Regions from separate parts of the Duganella sp. GW821-FHT07F09 genome, predicted to be linked through region 3. Evidence: predicted binding sites of a transcription regulator. Region 3 holds the regulator's gene; each other region holds the start of a gene.
What was found. Region 3 encodes HrcA, which represses chaperone genes, less so after heat shock. Its sites were predicted from a motif close to TTAGCACTCNNNNNNNNNGAGTGCTAA; they were not measured.
Positions count from the first base shown of each region.

Region 1: the regulator HrcA is predicted to act here: its motif matches at 1,346-1,372, upstream of groES (co-chaperone GroES).
Region 2: the regulator HrcA is predicted to act here: its motif matches at 1,486-1,512, upstream of rpoH (RNA polymerase sigma factor RpoH).

Region 1 covers NZ_JBWKQJ010000001.1:1,077,785-1,083,510, reverse strand. The annotation lists gene groL (chaperonin GroEL) at 1-910, opposite strand, end outside; gene groES (co-chaperone GroES) at 960-1,250, opposite strand; gene AC07P1_RS04945 (YdcF family protein) at 1,499-2,641, opposite strand; gene AC07P1_RS04940 (TonB-dependent receptor) at 2,647-5,157, opposite strand; gene AC07P1_RS04935 (ROK family transcriptional regulator) at 5,295-5,726, shown strand, end outside.
Region 2 covers NZ_JBWKQJ010000010.1:239,746-245,471, forward strand. The annotation lists gene AC07P1_RS25310 (hypothetical protein) at 68-331, shown strand; gene rpoH (RNA polymerase sigma factor RpoH) at 469-1,362, opposite strand; gene ftsX (permease-like cell division protein FtsX) at 1,710-2,630, opposite strand; gene ftsE (cell division ATP-binding protein FtsE) at 2,627-3,283, opposite strand; gene ftsY (signal recognition particle-docking protein FtsY) at 3,307-4,365, opposite strand; gene AC07P1_RS25335 (MerR family transcriptional regulator) at 4,485-5,432, opposite strand.
Region 3 covers NZ_JBWKQJ010000012.1:69,533-75,258, forward strand. The annotation lists gene AC07P1_RS27210 (hypothetical protein) at 1-626, opposite strand, end outside; gene AC07P1_RS27215 (HAD family hydrolase) at 828-1,535, shown strand; gene hrcA (heat-inducible transcriptional repressor HrcA) at 1,616-2,632, shown strand; gene fur (ferric iron uptake transcriptional regulator) at 2,771-3,199, opposite strand; gene AC07P1_RS27230 (outer membrane protein assembly factor BamE) at 3,493-4,143, shown strand; gene dapB (4-hydroxy-tetrahydrodipicolinate reductase) at 4,154-4,963, shown strand; gene AC07P1_RS27240 (MotA/TolQ/ExbB proton channel family protein) at 4,960-5,646, shown strand; gene AC07P1_RS27245 (ExbD/TolR family protein) at 5,673-5,726, shown strand, end outside.

The sequences.
Region 1 (5,726 bases), on a different contig from region 3:
CTTCAGCAACCACTTGACCGCCGGTCAGGATCGCGATGTCTTCCAGCATGGCCTTGCGACGGTCGCCGAAGCCCGGGGCCTTGACGGCGCAGGTTTTCAGGATGCCGCGGATGTTGTTCACAACCAGGGTCGCCAGTGCTTCGCCTTCGATGTCTTCGGCGATGATCAGCAGTGGACGGCCGGCTTTGGCGACTTGTTCCAGTACCGGCAGCAGATCGCGGATGTTCGAGATTTTCTTGTCGCACAGCAGGACGAATGGATTTTCCAGGATCGCGACTTGCTTCTCCGGGTTGTTGATGAAGTATGGCGACAGGTAGCCGCGGTCGAACTGCATACCTTCAACGATGTCCAGCTCGTCGTTCAGCGACTTGCCGTCTTCAACGGTGATGACGCCTTCCTTGCCGACTTTTTCCATCGCTTCAGCGATGCGCTCGCCGATCGATGCGTCCGAGTTGGCCGAGATCGAACCGACCTGGGCGATTTCCTTGGTGGTGGTGCAAGGACGGGCGATGATGGCGATCTGCTCGACGGTGGCGGCGACCGCCTTGTCGATGCCGCGCTTCAGGTCCATAGGGTTCATGCCGGCGGCAACGAACTTCATACCTTCGCGCACGATGGCCTGGGCCAGCACGGTGGCGGTGGTGGTGCCGTCGCCGGCGTTGTCGCTGGTGCGGGAAGCAACTTCCTTGACCATTTGCGCGCCCATGTTCTGCAGCTTGTCTTTCAGTTCGATTTCTTTAGCGACCGACACGCCGTCCTTGGTGACGGTAGGGGCGCCGAACGAACGTTCCAGCACGACGTTGCGGCCTTTCGGGCCCAGGGTGACTTTAACGGCGTTGGCCAGGATGTTGACGCCCTCGACCATTTTGGCGCGCGCTGCGTCGCCGAAGATTACTTCTTTAGCTGCCATGTTGTTTCTCCAGAATTAGGTGATGAGTGGAACCGCGTGCCAAGTAGATTTACTTGACGACGATTGCCATGATGTCTTCTTCGCGCATGACCATCAGTTCTTGACCGTCAACTTTGACGGTTTGGCCGGCGTATTTGCCGAACAGAACGCGGTCGCCTACTTTGACATCCAGCGGACGGACTTTGCCGTCTTCGAGAATCTTGCCATTGCCGACGGCGAGCACTTCGCCTTGATCCGGTTTTTCAGCGGCCGCATCAGGGATGATCAGGCCGGACGCAGTTTTGGTTTCCTGGTCGAGGCGTTTGACGATTACGCGATCGTTCAAAGGGCGAAGGTTCATACAAAACTCCTTAATTAGCATTGGTACAGTTTGTTGTTGTGCCGATCATGCCTAAATGCTCAGATTGCCACAACGGAAAGTTGTCGAGGGCGCTGTTAGCACTCTCTCGGAACGAGTGCCAATTATAGGGACGACCCAACCGTATTTCAAGGCGCATACCTTGAGAAGGCGCAAAAAAGAAGGGGAATGTTGTAAAGCTGACTACGAATCGGAACGCCGCGCCCTTGGCGCGCGGCGTTCCGAGGGGATCAGGGGTCCAGCGGGTCGGCCGGATCGATGCGCAGCGACTTGGCGGATGGCCGGAACGTCAGCTCGGTCGGCGACAGGCGCGCGCCGACGGTGCCCGGCAGGTAGCCCAGCTCCTTCAGGTTGCGCGAGGCGAACTCCTGGCTTTCGATGTAGCGGCTCTGGTTGGTGTAAGTGACGATCAGGCTGTCCTTGTCCAGCGGCGCGCCCATCGCGACCAGCCGGCGCGTCACGTTGCGCAGGTTGGTCGTGGTGTGGCGCGCATACGGCTCGATGATGATGGCCTCGGCCGGCACGCCGAAGCGTTCGATCAGCGCCTTGCGCATCTCCACCGCCTCCACGAAGCGCGTACCCTTCGGATGAACCGAGGCGCCGCTGAAGATGATGAACGGCGCCTCGCCGTCGGCGAAGCGCTTGGCCGCCAGCCGCACGTTCCACTTGCCGCGCGCGCTCAGCGCCATGCCCACGTTTTCCGGCCCGATGCCTGGAATGATGATCGCCGAATAGCGGTACAGTTTCCAGTCGATGATGCCCGAGCGGCCCAGCGCGCCGCCGTTGTGGGCCAGGTCCAGCGGCTCGAAGGCGACGGCGTCGGCGCGGTCGTTGGCGTCGAGCAGGGCGAGCGCCAGCGGCAAGCCGGGGTCCGGCGGCAGCACGGGATCGTCCTCGCCGGCCTTGGCCAGCGCCAGCGCGTCCTTGACGGCGGCGTTGAACAAGGTGCTGCCGGGCGTGTCGATCGGGCCGTCGACCAACGGATAGCGCGAGGCCAATCCTTGGCCGTACACCTGGATGATGCTGTTCAGTCCGCGCAGTTCGCGCGTCACCTGGGCCTGCGCGCCGTCGTCGGCCAGCGTGGATTTGCGCCATGCGGTGGCGGGCACCTTCGCGGCCCGGGACGCGAAGTCGTTGATTTCGGCGTCGGTCCACAGGCTCGCGCCCAGCACGCAGGCGGTGTCCTGCTGGCAGGCGTCGATGCGCGCGCGGCGCGCGGCCGGCGCCGTGACGGCGGGCCGGGCGGCGCCCAGGTCCACCAGCGCGGGGAACAATTGATTGGCCAGCAGCGCCCAGTGCTTGTCGCGCACCGGGGCGGCCTGCGCCTGCTGGATCATGAGCAGGGAAACGGCGATCAGGGTTTTCTTGAACATCGCGCTCACCATGCCTTGCTCAATATCAGACGGGCGCTGCGGCCGAATACCGGACGTCCGTAAATCGCTTCCTTGGTACCCTGTCCGGCCAGCGCATCGGTACGGGTGTTGCCTTCGGTGATGCCCTTGGCGTTGGTCAGGTTGTCGCCGACGATCTGCAACCGCCAGTCGCCCTGGCTGACCGAGAAGCCGGCGCCGATCGAGTGATAAGCCGGCATCGCGGTGGCCTCGAAGAAGTCGACGTAGCGCTTGCCCGTGTAGGCATAGCTGCCGTACAGCTCGACCAGCTTGTCGCCGACGTTGAAATTGAAGTTGGGACGGATATTGCCGAACACCTTGGGCTCGCGGATGATCTGGTTGCCGACCACCCTGGACGGATCGGCGCCGGTGGCGCTGACGAAGTTGCGGTATTGCGGGTCCTGGACGGTCAGCGAGCCATTGATGGAGAAGCGCTCCGTCAGGTGCCAGGCGCCGTCGAACTCGGCGCCGCGCACCACCGCCTTGCCGAAGAACGGCACGGTCTGGTCGTTGCGCCCCGTGACCGGGTTGAAGGCCGTGAACGAGGCGTTGAGCGGATCGAATTGCGTGTAGAAGCCGGTCACGTACAGGTAGGAGCGGCCCGCGGCCATCTTGAAGCCCACTTCATACTGGTCCGCCTTGGTGGTCAGCACCAGCGGATCGACCGAGGAGGCCACCTGCATCGATGGCGGCACCTCCAGGTGCGACACCCGCGCGTAGCCGCCGAAGCGCTGCGAGAAGTCGTAGTTGGCGCCGAGCGTCCAGTTGACGGTGTTGAAGTTGTACTTGTGCTCCTGCCGTGCGCCGGTGAAAGCGCGCGTGGTGTCGTCGGCCAGGGTGGCCGCGTCGCCCAGGTTGAGCTGCTTGGTCAGCAAGGCGTAGCCGTCGTAGTGATAGCGTTCCTTGCGCACGCCGCCGTCGAGGCGCAGGCCGTCGAACACTTCCCACGTGTCGTTCAGATAGAGCGCGCCCATTTTGGCGTCGACATCGCCCTGGTTCAGGGTGGTGGTGTAGCGCAGCACGCCGTTGTCGGTGACCGAGCCGAGCACCGCGCCGGAGGCCGAATAGGCAAGCAGGTCGAGCGTGCGCGGTTTGCCTTGCACCTCGATCAGCATGTCGTTGTAGACGGTCTTGCTGGTCTGGCCGTAGCCGCTGCCGTACACGCCGAGCTTGACGTCGTGGTTGCCCAGGCCGGTCTGGAAGTTGCGGGTGATATTGACGTCGGCCTGGTTGGAATAGAAATCGGACCCGGCGCCGCGATACTGCGCCTGCATCACCAGGCCGGAGGCATCCGCCGGGTTGTACACCTGCGCGCCATTGGTGCCGGCGATGGCGTAGCCCAAACGGTTGACCGGCCCGAACGCGGCCTTGGCGGCGTTCATGAAGCCATTGGCGAACTGGGTGGCGTCGGCCGGGTTCGAGGTCGAGTAAAACGCGTCGAAGTCCAGGCTGCCCTTGGTCATGCCGCCCTTGGCCGACAGTTGCCATTTGCCGAGTTCACCCTCGTAGCGCACACCGATATTGCCGTATTCGAGATGGCGGCCGTTGGCCAGGTCGCGCGTGTCGGTTTGCAGCTTGCCGGCGCCGTCCTGGTACTTCTGCGGCACGGCGCGCAGCGATGGCGAATTCATCGTGCCGTCGAAGTAGTCGATGTACTTGTCGAGCGACACCGCCGGATTGCGCGGATCGGAGATCGGGATCGGCAGGTAGAAGGTGTTGTGGTCGTTCAGGTAGTTGGCGCTGACGGTCAGCGTGCCGGATTCCAGCACGCGCTTGATGTTGCCGCGAATTTGTCCGCCACGGTCGTTCGGGAAGCCGTTGTCGCGATGGCCGTCGTCGCGGCGCACGAAGCCGCCGACCGCGTAGAAAGTCTTGTCGTCGATCTTGCCCGCCTGGTAGGCGTCGATGCGTCCGAGGCCGGTGGTGCCCAGGGTCAGTTGCGCCTTGCCCTTGGTGGTCTCGGTGCCGGTGACGGTGCTGCTGTTGACGATGGCCGCCGCCTGGCTGGCGTAGATCGACGCCGGCCCGCCGCGCACCACCTCCAGCGTTTTCGTCATCAGGTCGTAGCGGTTCAAACTGTCGCCACGGAAGAAGAAGCCGTTCATTTCCGTGAACAGCGGCAAGCCGTCCTGCTGGAACAGCGCCAGGCCGTCATCGGTCGGAATGCCGCGCACGCGGGTGATGTTCTGCACCTCGCCGCCGGTCGCCTCGACCTGGATGCCCGGCAGCTTGCCCAGCAGGTCGGCCATGTTTTGCGGCGCCAGTTTTTGCACGTCGTTCTGCGACAGCGAACTGACCGCGTACGACACGTCGAAGCGGCGCTGCGGACGCGCCGAACCGGTGACGACCACGCTGGCGATGTCCGCTTCCTGGCCGGCTGGCGCCGCCGGTGCGGACGTCGATTCCGCAGGCGCGGTCTGGGCCATTGCGGGACCGGCGACAGCGCACAAGGCGCCGATCGCCCAGTGGCGGGCAAGCGTGTTTTTTCTCTTCAACATAGATTTCTCCGGACGGATGAGTGGGCGTGATCGAGCCGGAGTATAGCCACGGTATTGTGGTATAAATATTTATTACTTGTAAAATAAATAGAATATGACAAGCGTGTTACAGGAATTATCTTTATATAAATAACTGTATGAAAATTGCGCGGTTAAAACTGTCTTCAGAAGAAAAACGTTTGTTATGGGAGCTGCGGACGAAGGGGCCGTTGCCGCGCACCGAGCTGTCGACGGCGCTGCAGGTCAGTAATTCGGCGTTGACCAAGTTGTCGCGTAATTTAATTAGCATGGGCCTGATCGAAGAGCAGGCCTCGTCGGACGCGAGCGGCCGTGGCCGTCCGACCGTTCCGTTGGCGATTTCGGCCGCGGGCGGTTTCGCGGTGGGCGCGACGGTGCACAAGGGGGTACTGGAAATCGCCCTGGTCGACTACGCGGGCGGTGTCATCTCGCTGACCAGCGAGGAGGTCGGCGCGCCGGACCCGCTCGCCTTCGCGCAACTGCTGGAGCAGCGCATCACCGGGCTGGCGGTCAAGCACCGGCTGCTGGGCGGGCGCTTTCTCGGCGTCGGC
Region 2 (5,726 bases), on a different contig from region 3:
AATAGGGCCACGCGGGGTGGATAAGCTGCGTAGAATGTCTGCTCTGAATTATTTTTGGATTAAAGACATGAAAAAAACTGGCCTGGCGAAGAGTGATGCCAAAAAATTGATGGGCAAGATGGCCGGGCCGAGCGCGGCGACCTTCGGCAAAGTGGCCGAGGTGGTCGACAAGCGCGAGCAGCGCCGGCGCGATCAGGCGGCCGGTTTGGTGCCGTTCGCGGTCAAGCTGAATGGCGAGTTGGTGGCGCAGCTGAATGCGCAGGCTGCCGATCGCGGTGTGGATATGAACCAGTTGGTGGCGGAGTTGCTGGCCAAGGGGCTGGCGGCTTAAGTCCTTGGCGGCGCTTGGCGGCTTACGGCGTGCCGCCTGATCCGCCCTGCGTGTCTCTGTGGCAAATTTATGCCGCCTAATAAAAATGCCGCGCGGTTCGCACCGCGCGGCATTTTTTGTGCTCCAGCCCGTTACGTTTACACGTAGGCGGCCAGCGAGCCTTTCATTTTCTTCAGCGCGGCCGATTCGATCTGGCGGATGCGCTCCGCCGATACGCCGAACTCGTCGGCCAGCGTGTGCAGGGTGGCGCCGGAGCCGTCGTCGTTGGCCAGCCAGCGCGCTTCGACGATGCGGCGCGAACGTGGATCGAGCTTGCCCAGCGCCTGTTCCAGACCTTCCGATTGCAGGCGGGTGACTTGTTCCGCTTCCAGCACGCGGGTCGGCTCGCTCTGCTCGGACGACAGGTAGGCGATCGGGGCGAACTTGTCGTCCTCGTCGTCGTTCGGCGATTCCAGCGCGATGTCGCGACCGCTCAGACGGGTTTCCATCTCGATCACTTCTTCGCGTTTGACATCCAGCAGCTTGGCCAGGCTGTCGATCTGCGCCGGGCTCATCGCGTCCAGGCCGGTCTTGTGGCTGCGCAGGTTGAAGAACAGCTTGCGCTGCGCCTTCGTCGTCGCGACTTTGACCAGGCGCCAGTTTTTCAGGATGTACTCGTGCATCTCGGCCTTGATCCAGTGCATCGCGTACGACACCAGGCGTACGCCCTGGTCCGGGTCGAAACGCTTGACGGCTTTCATCAGGCCGATATTGCCTTCCTGGATCAGGTCGGCGTGCGGCAGGCCGTAGCCCAGATAGCCACGGGCGATCGATACCACCAGGCGCAGGTGCGACAACACCAGCTCCTGCGCGGCGCCCAGGTCGTTGTTGTCCTTGAGGCGCTTGGCCAGCGAGATTTCATCGTCGTGCGTCAGCATCGGCAGGCGATTGACGGCGGAAATATAGGCGTCCAGGTTCCCCAGGTTGCCAGTGAACCCGAGTCCTAAAGCGCCCTTGTTGGTGGGGACCAACGCGGCAGGTGCGGACATCATAGTCATTTTCATTCCTTCGCTCGAAATTGCCAAGTCTCGTAGTGCCCAGAGGGCCACAAAGACAGAAAATATTGCTTAATTACCATTTCTGCGGAGTGTTATGAACTCTGCAGTTTTCATATATTAGCACTCTCCTCGGTTGAGTGCCAATCACCTTATTTTTATCGCCACGATAGTGAAAATACTATCGGGTTGGTATGAATAATGGCTTTTGATAAATCAAGCATGCGCCACGGAGCTTAGGCCTGACTTAATGGTGGTTCGGGGAGATGATTGCATGATAGGCGGGCGCGACGACCGTTTCCGTGCGCGAACGCACGGAAAGGCCGACGGAATTAACTCAGCAATTAATTCAGGCGGGACAGGTGGCGCTGCACCGACAGCAGCGCGGCGATCAGGCCGAGGCCGGCAGACAGGGCCAGCAGGCAGGCCATCATCACCGGTTGCAGCGGCGCGAGCTGGAATTCGGACGCATACAACCTTGCAAATTCGGCAATCGCGGTGTTCAACGGGCGCAGCGCCAGCGCCACGGCGCCCAGCGCCAGTCCGCCGGCGCACAGTCCCAGCAGTGCGCCGGTGTAATAGAAGGGCCGGTGGATGAAGCTGTCGGTCGCGCCGATCAGCTTGGACACCAGGATTTCCTCCCGCTGCGTCATTACCTGCAGGCGGATGGTGTTGAAGATGACGGCCACCACCACCGTGCCGAGGGTGACCGCCAGCAACAGCAGTCCCAGGTGCAAAATATTCAGCAGCGCGGCCAGCCGCTTGACCCAAGCCGAATCGACCTGCACCGTGTCGACGCCGGGCAGGGCGCGGATCTGCTCGGCCAACTGGTCGACGTCGCCGCCGGACTGCGCCAGACGGAAGGCGTCCAGTTTGAGCACATAGCTGTCCGGCAGCGGATTTTCGCCCAGCGTGGTCAGCACGTCGGCCAGGCCGCTTTTCTCGCGCATGCTTTCCAGCGCTTTTTCACGCGAGGTGAAGATGATCTTGGCTTGCTTGTCCGGCAAGGTCTGGCGCAGCTGCACGGCCAGCGCCTCGGCCTGGTCGCGCGGCGTTTCCTGTTTGACGAAGACGCTGATTTCCGGATCGACCGACAATTGCTCGGACATCGGACGCACATTGTCGAGCAGGGTCACGCCCGTGAACGGCAGGGCCAGCGCGATCGCCACCACGATGATGTTGAACAGGAAACTGCCCGGCGAACGGCGCAGATGGACCAGCGCGGCGGACAGCGCGTAACGGTGTTGGCGGAACCAGTACGTCATGCCGCCACCTCCAGTTGACCCTGGTTAAGATGGATGACGCGCGCGGCCGCGTCGAGCATCTGCTCGTCGTGGCTGGAAATGAGGCAGGTGACGCCGACCGAATGGAAGGCCTTGAGCGCGTCGAGCACCTTGTTGGCGCTGGCACGGTCGAGGTTGGCGGTCGGTTCGTCGGCCAGGATCACTTGCGGCCGGTTGACGATGGCGCGCGCGATCGACACGCGCTGCTGCTCGCCGCCGGACAGGGCCAGCGGTTGCGAGTTGGCGCGGTCGGCCAGGCCGACCTTGTCGAGCGCGGCGCGGGCGCGTTGTTCGGCCTGGTGGTGCGAGGCGCCCGTCACCAGCAGCGGCAACATGACGTTGGCAAGGATGGTGCGGTCGTTGAGCAGGCGTTGTTGCTGGAAGATCAGACCGAGATTGCGGCGCAGAAACGGCACGGCGGCCGGCTTGATGCGGGCGATATCCTGGCCGTTGACGATGACGTGGCCGGACGTGGGCCGCTCGATGGCGGCGATCATCTTCAACAGCGTGGATTTGCCGGCGCCCGAGGGGCCGGCAAGAAACACCAGTTCGCCTTTTTCTACCGTGAGCGAGATGTCGCGCAGCGCCATCGCGTCGGGGGAGTATTGTTTCGAGACGTTCCGGAATTCGATCATGTAATGGGGGTTATCCGAGCAAATTAGGGGAGCAAAGCGTCGACGAACTCGGCGGCCACGAACGGCTGCAGGTCTTCGATTTTTTCGCCGATGCCGATGAAATACACCGGCACCGGGCGCGCGCGGGCGATCGCCGCCAGCACGCCGCCCTTGGCGGTGCCGTCCAGTTTGGTGATCACCAGGCCGGTCAGCTTCAGGGCGTCGTCGAAAGCTTTCACTTGCGCCAACGCATTTTGCCCGGTATTGCCGTCGATAACCAGCAGCGTTTCGTGCGGTGCGCCGTCCATGCCCTTGCCGATGACGCGCTGCACCTTCTTCAACTCTTCCATCAGGTGCAGCTGGGTCGGCAGGCGGCCGGCGGTGTCGATCATGACCACGTCCAGGCCGCGCGCCTTGCCGGACTGCACGGCGTCGAACGACACGGCGGCCGGGTCGCCCGACGCTTGCGAGATGACGGTAATGTTGTTGCGCTGGCCCCAGACCATCAATTGCTCGCGGGCGGCGGCGCGGAAGGTGTCGCCGGCGGCCAGCAGCACCGATTGGCCGTTCGATTGCATGTGCTTGGCCAGCTTGCCGATGGTGGTGGTCTTGCCGGCGCCGTTGACGCCGGCGATCATCATCACCATCGGCTGATGGCGGCCCAGTTCGAATGGACGCTGGAGCGGGGTCAGCAGCTCGACCATCAACTGCTTGAGCGCGGTCTTGACGGCGGCGGCGTCGAGCAGCTTGTCGTCCTTGACCTTTTGCCGCAGGGCGTCGAGCAGGTATTCGGTGGCGTCGACGCCGGCGTCGGACATCAGCAGCGCGGCCTCGAGCTCGTCGTACAGGTCGTCGTCGATCTTGGCGCCGACGAACAGCAGCGACAGGTTATTGGAGGTTTTGGACAGGCCGGCCTTCAGCCGCGTCATCCACGACTGCTTTTGCGCCGGCTCCTCGATCGGCATCAACGCTTCCTGGACGTAGCTGTCGACGATGGCGGGGGGAGCGGGGGTGGAAACAGGGCTGCCTACGGGCGCCGGCGCGGGGATCTGGACCTCTGGCGCCTCGGGGGCGACAGGTTTTTTCTTGAAGAAACTAAACATGGATATGTGGTTGGGGGCGCTTCAAGCTGATGCCCGGCAGCGCCGGACACGGGGAAATACGGCTATTTTACCAGAGCGTGGCCGGGCGGCCGTGGGCCGCTACCGGAATGACAACTTTTTCAGCCGGTCGCGACGCTGGCGTTGCGCATGCGCCATTCGGTGATGGCGGCGCTGATGTCGGACAGCGCGAACACCCGCACAAAGGATGGACGGCGCCGTTTGAGCGCGGCGTTGCCGCCGCCGGCCCACAGTTCGACGCTGCCGTTGAGGCGGGTATGCAGTTCGGCCAGGCCGTCGAGCGCCTGGCGCGGATTCATCGCCACCGAGAACGACAGCGCGATGATGTCGACCCGCTGCACCCGCGCCGCCTCGACGATGTCGAGCAGCGGCGTTTGCACGCCCAGCGAGATGCAGTGCGCCCCTTCGGCCACGCACATGGCCTCGGCCATCAGCAGGCCCAGCCCGTGGCGCTCCTGCGGCAGCGTGGTCAACATGATGCGCGGCGCGCCCAGGTTGCTGGCGGCCGCCTGCGGCATGGCGAAGATGGCGCTGCGCATCACCACCGTCAGCGACTCCGTATACAAGTGTTCCTCGAACGTGGCCAACTGGCCGCTGGCCCAGGCGTCGCCGACCAGCGTGGTCAGCGGCGCCACCAGGTCGATGACGAAACTCTTCAAGCCCATCATCAGCAAGGCCTGCGACAACTGGCGGCGCAACGCTTCCATTTGATGGGTTTTGCACAAGTCGAGATAGCGCTGCAGCTCGGGCGGCGGCAGCGACGGGCCGTTGGCGCCGCCGGTGGCCTGGCCGGTCAGCGTCTGCAATTCCTCCGCGCTGAACTGGATCACCTTGCCGGGACGGAAGCCGAGGTCGATCAAGCGCTTGACCAGACGCAGCTTTTGCACCTGTTCGATCGGGTAGACGCGCTCGCCGTTGGGGTCGCGCAGGGGCTGGGGGAAGTCGTAGCGACGTTCCCAAACCCGCAGGGTTTCCTTGGCAACGCCGGTGTCTCGCTCGACGTCGCTGATCGTGCTAGGAACTGGTTGTGAAGAAACAGTAGTTGTCATTAGAGAATCTTAAGCGGCTGCCGTTGTTCGACAGTCGCAAGTGTTGGCACAGGGTCGGGGTGCACGGCGCTGGAAGCGGTTCTGATCCGGCGCGACCTGCATTTTACCTTCGTTTCGCACCCAAAAGTTTCCCCATCCAAAGCTCATTTTGGTGCGTATAACCAGTACTAAAGACCTTGTCCACGACATGCAGTTGACATTGAGAACTAATTAACAGATTATCGCCTTTGCCCATGAATTGTCCCGGACAAAATATTTTGTAACGGTGGAAAATAATGAAAATAGCTGTTGTTG
Region 3 (5,726 bases):
TTTGCGACGCAAGTGATGACCAACTTGTCGTAGTTACCAGCAGGCATCAGGCCGGTGCTGGGGGCCGCGACCGTGCAGGTCCGGCTGGCCGGCTGCGCCAGCACGGTCACGCCGAACGGCGAGCCGTCGCCGACGAAGCTGGCAAAGGAGAACAGCACGTCGCCGCCGGCGACGGTCGTCGATGGCGCGACATACACGGTGTCCGGTCCGTTGGCCAGGGTTACGCCGTCGGTGTTGCCGGCCACGCCGTCGTCGGCCAGGCCCTTCACCACGCCGCCGAGCACCCAGGGGTTGACCTGGCAGCTGATCTGCACGCGGACGGACGTGAAGACGTTGGCCTTGTTGATGTTGTCCGTGGCGATGCATTTGGCGCCGGTTGGCTGCGTGTCGATGTCGACGTTGAAATTCTCGTCGGTCGCCAGGTAGCGGGTGAAAAGGAAGCTGTTCGCGCCGCTGGCGACGGTCAGTTTTTCGCCGGTGTTCTTGTTGATCAGCACCAGGCCGGGCTTGGTCAGGCCGTTGATGCTGCCCGCCAGTTGCAGGTTACCGTCATTGCCGCCGCCGCAGGCGCTCAGAATCACGGCACACAGCAGGGCCAGGCCCGCACGCGGATACACACTTTTCATAAAATCTTCTCCAAAACGAATAGGGCCGGCAGCACGCACGGGTGCAGCATCTTACACGGATTTGCCCCGTATTTTAGTGCATTTGGTAACACCAGTGCCCCCAATGGATGTAACAGCTTGTTAGGGACGCGTCGGGACGCGCACGGCGACGGCGCCCGATCGGTGCGACAATAGCCCGGAGTCCACTTATTTTTTCCGCCCATGACACCACGCCCACCGCAAGCCCTGCTGTTCGATCTGGACGACACCCTGTGGCCGATCGGCCCGGTCATCGCTGCGGCCGAAACCGGCTGGCATGCCTGGCTGGCCGAGCGCGCGCCGGCCGTCACCGGCAAGTATTCGGTCGAGGCGCTGCGCGCGCTGCGCCTGGCGCTGCTGGAAAAACAGCCGGAGCTGACGGCCGACCTGTACCGGCTGCGCCGTGTCGCGCTCGAGGCGGTGTTCGCCGAGACCGGCGAGGACACGGCCCACATCGACGGCGCGATGCAACACTTCAACGTGCTGCGCAACGCTGTCACCCTGTTCGACGACGTGGCGCCCGTGCTCGCCGAGCTGGGCGGCATGCTGCGGCTGGGCGTGATCACCAACGGCAACGCCGACCTTGAAGTCATCGGCCTGCACCACCATTTCGAGGTGGCGCTGGCCTCGGCCCGCTTCGGCGTCGCCAAGCCCGACCCGTCCATCTTCCTGGCCGCCTGCGAGGCGATGGGCGTGGCGCCGGCCGACGCGGTCTATGTCGGCGACGACCTGCGCCTGGACGTGCGCGGCGCGCAGGCGGTGGGCATGCGGGCGGTGTGGATGAACCGCACCGGCAGCACCGCCCACCTCGACGCCGGCATCGCGCCGGACGCCATTTGCGCCGATTTCCACGCGCTGCTGGCATGGGTGAGGCAACAACTGGGTGATTGATGTCACACGACAGCCCCCGGCCGGCGCGGAGCGTGCATAATAGACAAATACGGCAACTCTCGGCAAATAAGATATACAGTATGCAACTCGACACACGCGCTCAAACCCTGCTCAAAGCCCTGGTGGAACGCTATATCGCGGACGGCCAGCCGGTCGGCTCGCGCGCGCTCTCCAAGATCTCCGGCCTTGACCTGTCGCCGGCGACGATCCGCAACATCATGGCCGACCTCGAGGAGCTCGGCTATGTCGCCAGCCCGCACACCTCGGCCGGCCGGGTGCCGACGCCGCGCGGCTACCGTATCTTTGTCGATACCTTGCTGACGGTGCAACATCTGGACGAGCAATCGGTCGAGGGCCGCATGCGCCTGCAAGCGCCGCAGCCGCAGAAAATGATTTCCAACGCGGCGCAGATGCTGTCGTCGCTGTCGCAGTTCGCCGGCGTGGTGCTCAGCCCGCGCCGCGAATCGGTGTTCCAGCAGATCGAATTCCTGCGGCTGGGGGAGAAGCGCATCCTGCTGGTGATCGTCGGCCCCACCGGCGACGTGCAAAACCGCCTGCTGCTGACCGATGTCGATTACAGCCCCACGCAGCTGATCCAGTCGGCCAACTACATCAACCAGAACTACGGCGGCCTGGCCTTCGACGAGGTGCACACGCGATTGCAGACCGAGGTACGCCAATTGCGCGACGACATGGGCCGGCTGATGCAGGCGGCGGTGGAGGCGGGCAGCGAGGCGATGGCGGACAACTCGGACGACATGGTCATCGCCGGCGAGCGCAACCTGCTGTCGGTGAGCGATTTGTCGTCGAACATGACGTCGCTGCGGCAGATGTTCGACATGTTCGAGCAAAAGACGGGCTTGATGCAGCTGCTCGACGTGTCGAGCAAGGCCAGCGGTGTGCAGATTTATATCGGCGGAGAATCGAGCCTGGTGCCGATGGACGAGATGAGCGTGGTGACCGCGCCGTACATGGCCAACGGCAAGATCGTCGGCACCCTGGGGGTGATCGGCCCCACCCGCATGGCCTATGAGCGCGTGATACCGATCGTCGATATCACGGCCAAGTTGTTGTCGAACGCCCTGAGTCATAATTGACACCGATAGCGTATCTGACCACGTAGGGCGGATTAGCGCAGCGTAATCGGCCATGCATGCATGCCGGCGGCTCAAAGATGGCCGATTACGGCGTGCCGCCTAATCCGCCCTACGTGTTTTCGTGGTTTTACGCGGCGATTACGGCCGGTGCGGGCAGGCCGTCTTGATGCAATTGCCATAAATCGCCAGCGCGTGCTCGGCGATCTTGAAGCCGCGCTCCTTGGCGACCATCTGCTGGCGCGTTTCGATCTCTTCGTCGAAGAACTCCTCTACCCGGCCGCAGTCCAGGCACACCAGGTGGTCGTGGTGCGATCCCTCGTTGAGCTCGAAGATGGCCTTGCCGGTTTCAAAGTGGTTGCGGTTCAGCAGGCCGGCCTGTTCGAACTGGGTCAGCACGCGGTAGACGGTGGCCAGGCCGACGTCCATATTGTCGGCCAGCAGGATCTTGTAGACATCCTCGGCCGTCAGGTGGCGGACGTCGCTGTTCTGGAAGATGTCCAGGATTTTAAGGCGAGGCAGGGTGGCTTTGAGGCCGCTGGCCTTCAGATCGGTTGGATTGTTACCCATGTTGGACACTCTTATTCTGGTTGGCGATAGCTAGCCCACAGTTTAACGCACTCCGCGCCGCGCCGCACTCATTGCCTCCACTTATTGCGGCCTTTATCGCGGCCCTTATTGCGGCATCGGCGGGCGGACCGCGTTTGCAAACATTTACACTTGCGCCTTGCAAAACAAGGACATATCCCGGGTTTTACAGGATAATGCTGTCACTTCGCGTGCCCGCGCGGCCCCATCTCGCACCATGTGCTTTATGATATAGCGTTTTTCGGCATTTCCGCTCGACCAGATTGAGGACACTTATGCGCGTCACCCCGGCTTTATTGCAGTCTTTGTCGCACCGTTTTACCCGCCGTGCTCCGTTGCTCGCAGGCGCCGTCTGCGTCGCGCTGGCCGCCGGCGGCTGTGCTTCCAACACCACCTTGGGCGAGAAATCGAACCAGGTCAAGGAAACCGGGATCACCCTGGACGCCAGCAAGGGCGCGCAAACGACCACCATCACCCCGCTGCAAAAGTTCATGTGGTTCTTCTCGCCATACCGTCCTGATATTCAGCAAGGCAACTTTGTATCCGAGGAAATGTTGGCGCAGTTGAAAGTTGGCATGACGCGCGACCAGGTCCGCTTCATCTTCGGCACCGCGCTGCTGACCGATCCGTTCCACGCCAACCGCTGGGACTACGCGTTCCGCATGGCCAAGGGCAACGGCGAAGTCACCACCAGCCGCGTCATCGTCTTCTTCGACAACGACGGCAAGGTCGCGCGCTGGGAAGGCGGCAACCTGCCGACCGAGAAAGAATACATCGCCCGCATCGCCGGCCCGGCGCCGAAGATCAAGAAAAACCCGGACGCGCCGGAGAACAAGCCGTCGCCGACGGCGCCGCCTCCGACGACGGGGACCGACAACGCCGCGCCCGCGCCGGTTGGCGTCACGGTGGGCAACCAGAACAAATAAGGAAGCACGCATGACCGCAATGAATATCGCCATCGCCGGCGCCAGTGGCCGCATGGGCCGCATCCTGATCGAAGCCGTCGAGAACGCGCCGGACGCGCGCCTGGCCGGCGCCCTGGACCGCGCCGGTTCGGCCGGCGTCGGCGGCGACGCCGCCGCCTTCCTCGGCAAGCCGGGCGGCGTGCTGGTGCAGTCGGACCTGGCGCAAGGCTTGGCCGGCGCCCAGTACCTGATCGACTTCACCCGTCCCGAGGGCACGCTGGAGCATCTGGCCTACTGCGCCGAGCACGGCATCAAACTGGTCATCGGCACCACCGGTTTCGACGACGCCGGCAAGGCCGCCATCGCCGAAGCGGCCAAGAAGACCGCGATCGTGTTCTCGCCCAACTTCAGCGTCGGCGTCAATGTCACGATGAAGCTGCTCGAGCAGGCCGCCAAGGCGCTGTCGAACGGCTACGACATCGAAGTGATCGAGGCGCACCACCGCTTCAAGGTCGACGCGCCGTCCGGCACCGCCCTGAAGATGGGCGAAGTGATCGCCGGCGCGCTGGGCCGCGACTTGAAAGAGTGCGCCGTCTACGCGCGCGAAGGCGTCACCGGCGAGCGCGATCCGTCGTCGATCGGCTTTGCCACCATCCGTGGCGGCGACATCGTCGGCGACCACACCGTGCTGTTTGCCGGCATCGGCGAGCGCATCGAAATCAGCCACAAATCGAGCAGCCGCGCGACCTACGCGCACGGCGCGCTGCGCGCCTGCCGCTTCCTGGCCGACAAGCCGACCGGTTTGTTCGACATGTATGACGTGCTGTCGCTGAACGGATGACGCCCGCCGTCGCCAACCAGTTCACCCTGGCCCATTACTGGGAGCAGGGCGACGGCATCAGCCACGCGGTGGCGTTCGTGCTGCTGGCGATGTCGCTGGTGAGCTGGTTCTTCATCCTGTCGAAGGCCTTCGCGGCCTGGCGCGTGCGCCGCAGCTCCCCGGCCGTGCAGGCCTTCTGGGAAGCGCCGACGATGGGGGACGGCGTGGCCGCGCTGGAACTGGCCGACCCGGAAAAAATCTACCTGCCGCTGGCGCAGCAGGGCGCGGCGCAAATCAAGGTGGCCGAACGGCCGTCGCTGGGCGGCGAGATGGACCGCGCCGCGCAAGTCACGCGCGTGCTGCGGGTGGCGATCCAGCGCTCGACCAACCGCCTCGAAGGCGGCCTGACCGTGCTGGCGTCGATCGGCGCGACCGCGCCGTTCGTCGGCCTGCTGGGCACCGTCTGGGGCATTTACCACGCGCTGGCCAATGTCTCGGCCAGCGGCACCGTGCAAATCGACAAAGTGGCCGGCCCGGTCGGCGAGGCGCTGGTCATGACCGCCATCGGCCTGACGGTGGCGATTCCGGCGGTGCTGGCGTTTAACGCCTTCAACCGCGTCAACCGCCTGACCCTGGCGGAGCTGGACGCGTTCGCGCACGACCTGCACGCCTATCTGACCACCGGCGCGCGCGCCGGCAAATAACTGTTCAATTTGAGCCGGGAGCAAGCATGAGCTTTGGCGCATTCAACCACCACCGCCAGCCGGGGCCGATGGCCGACATC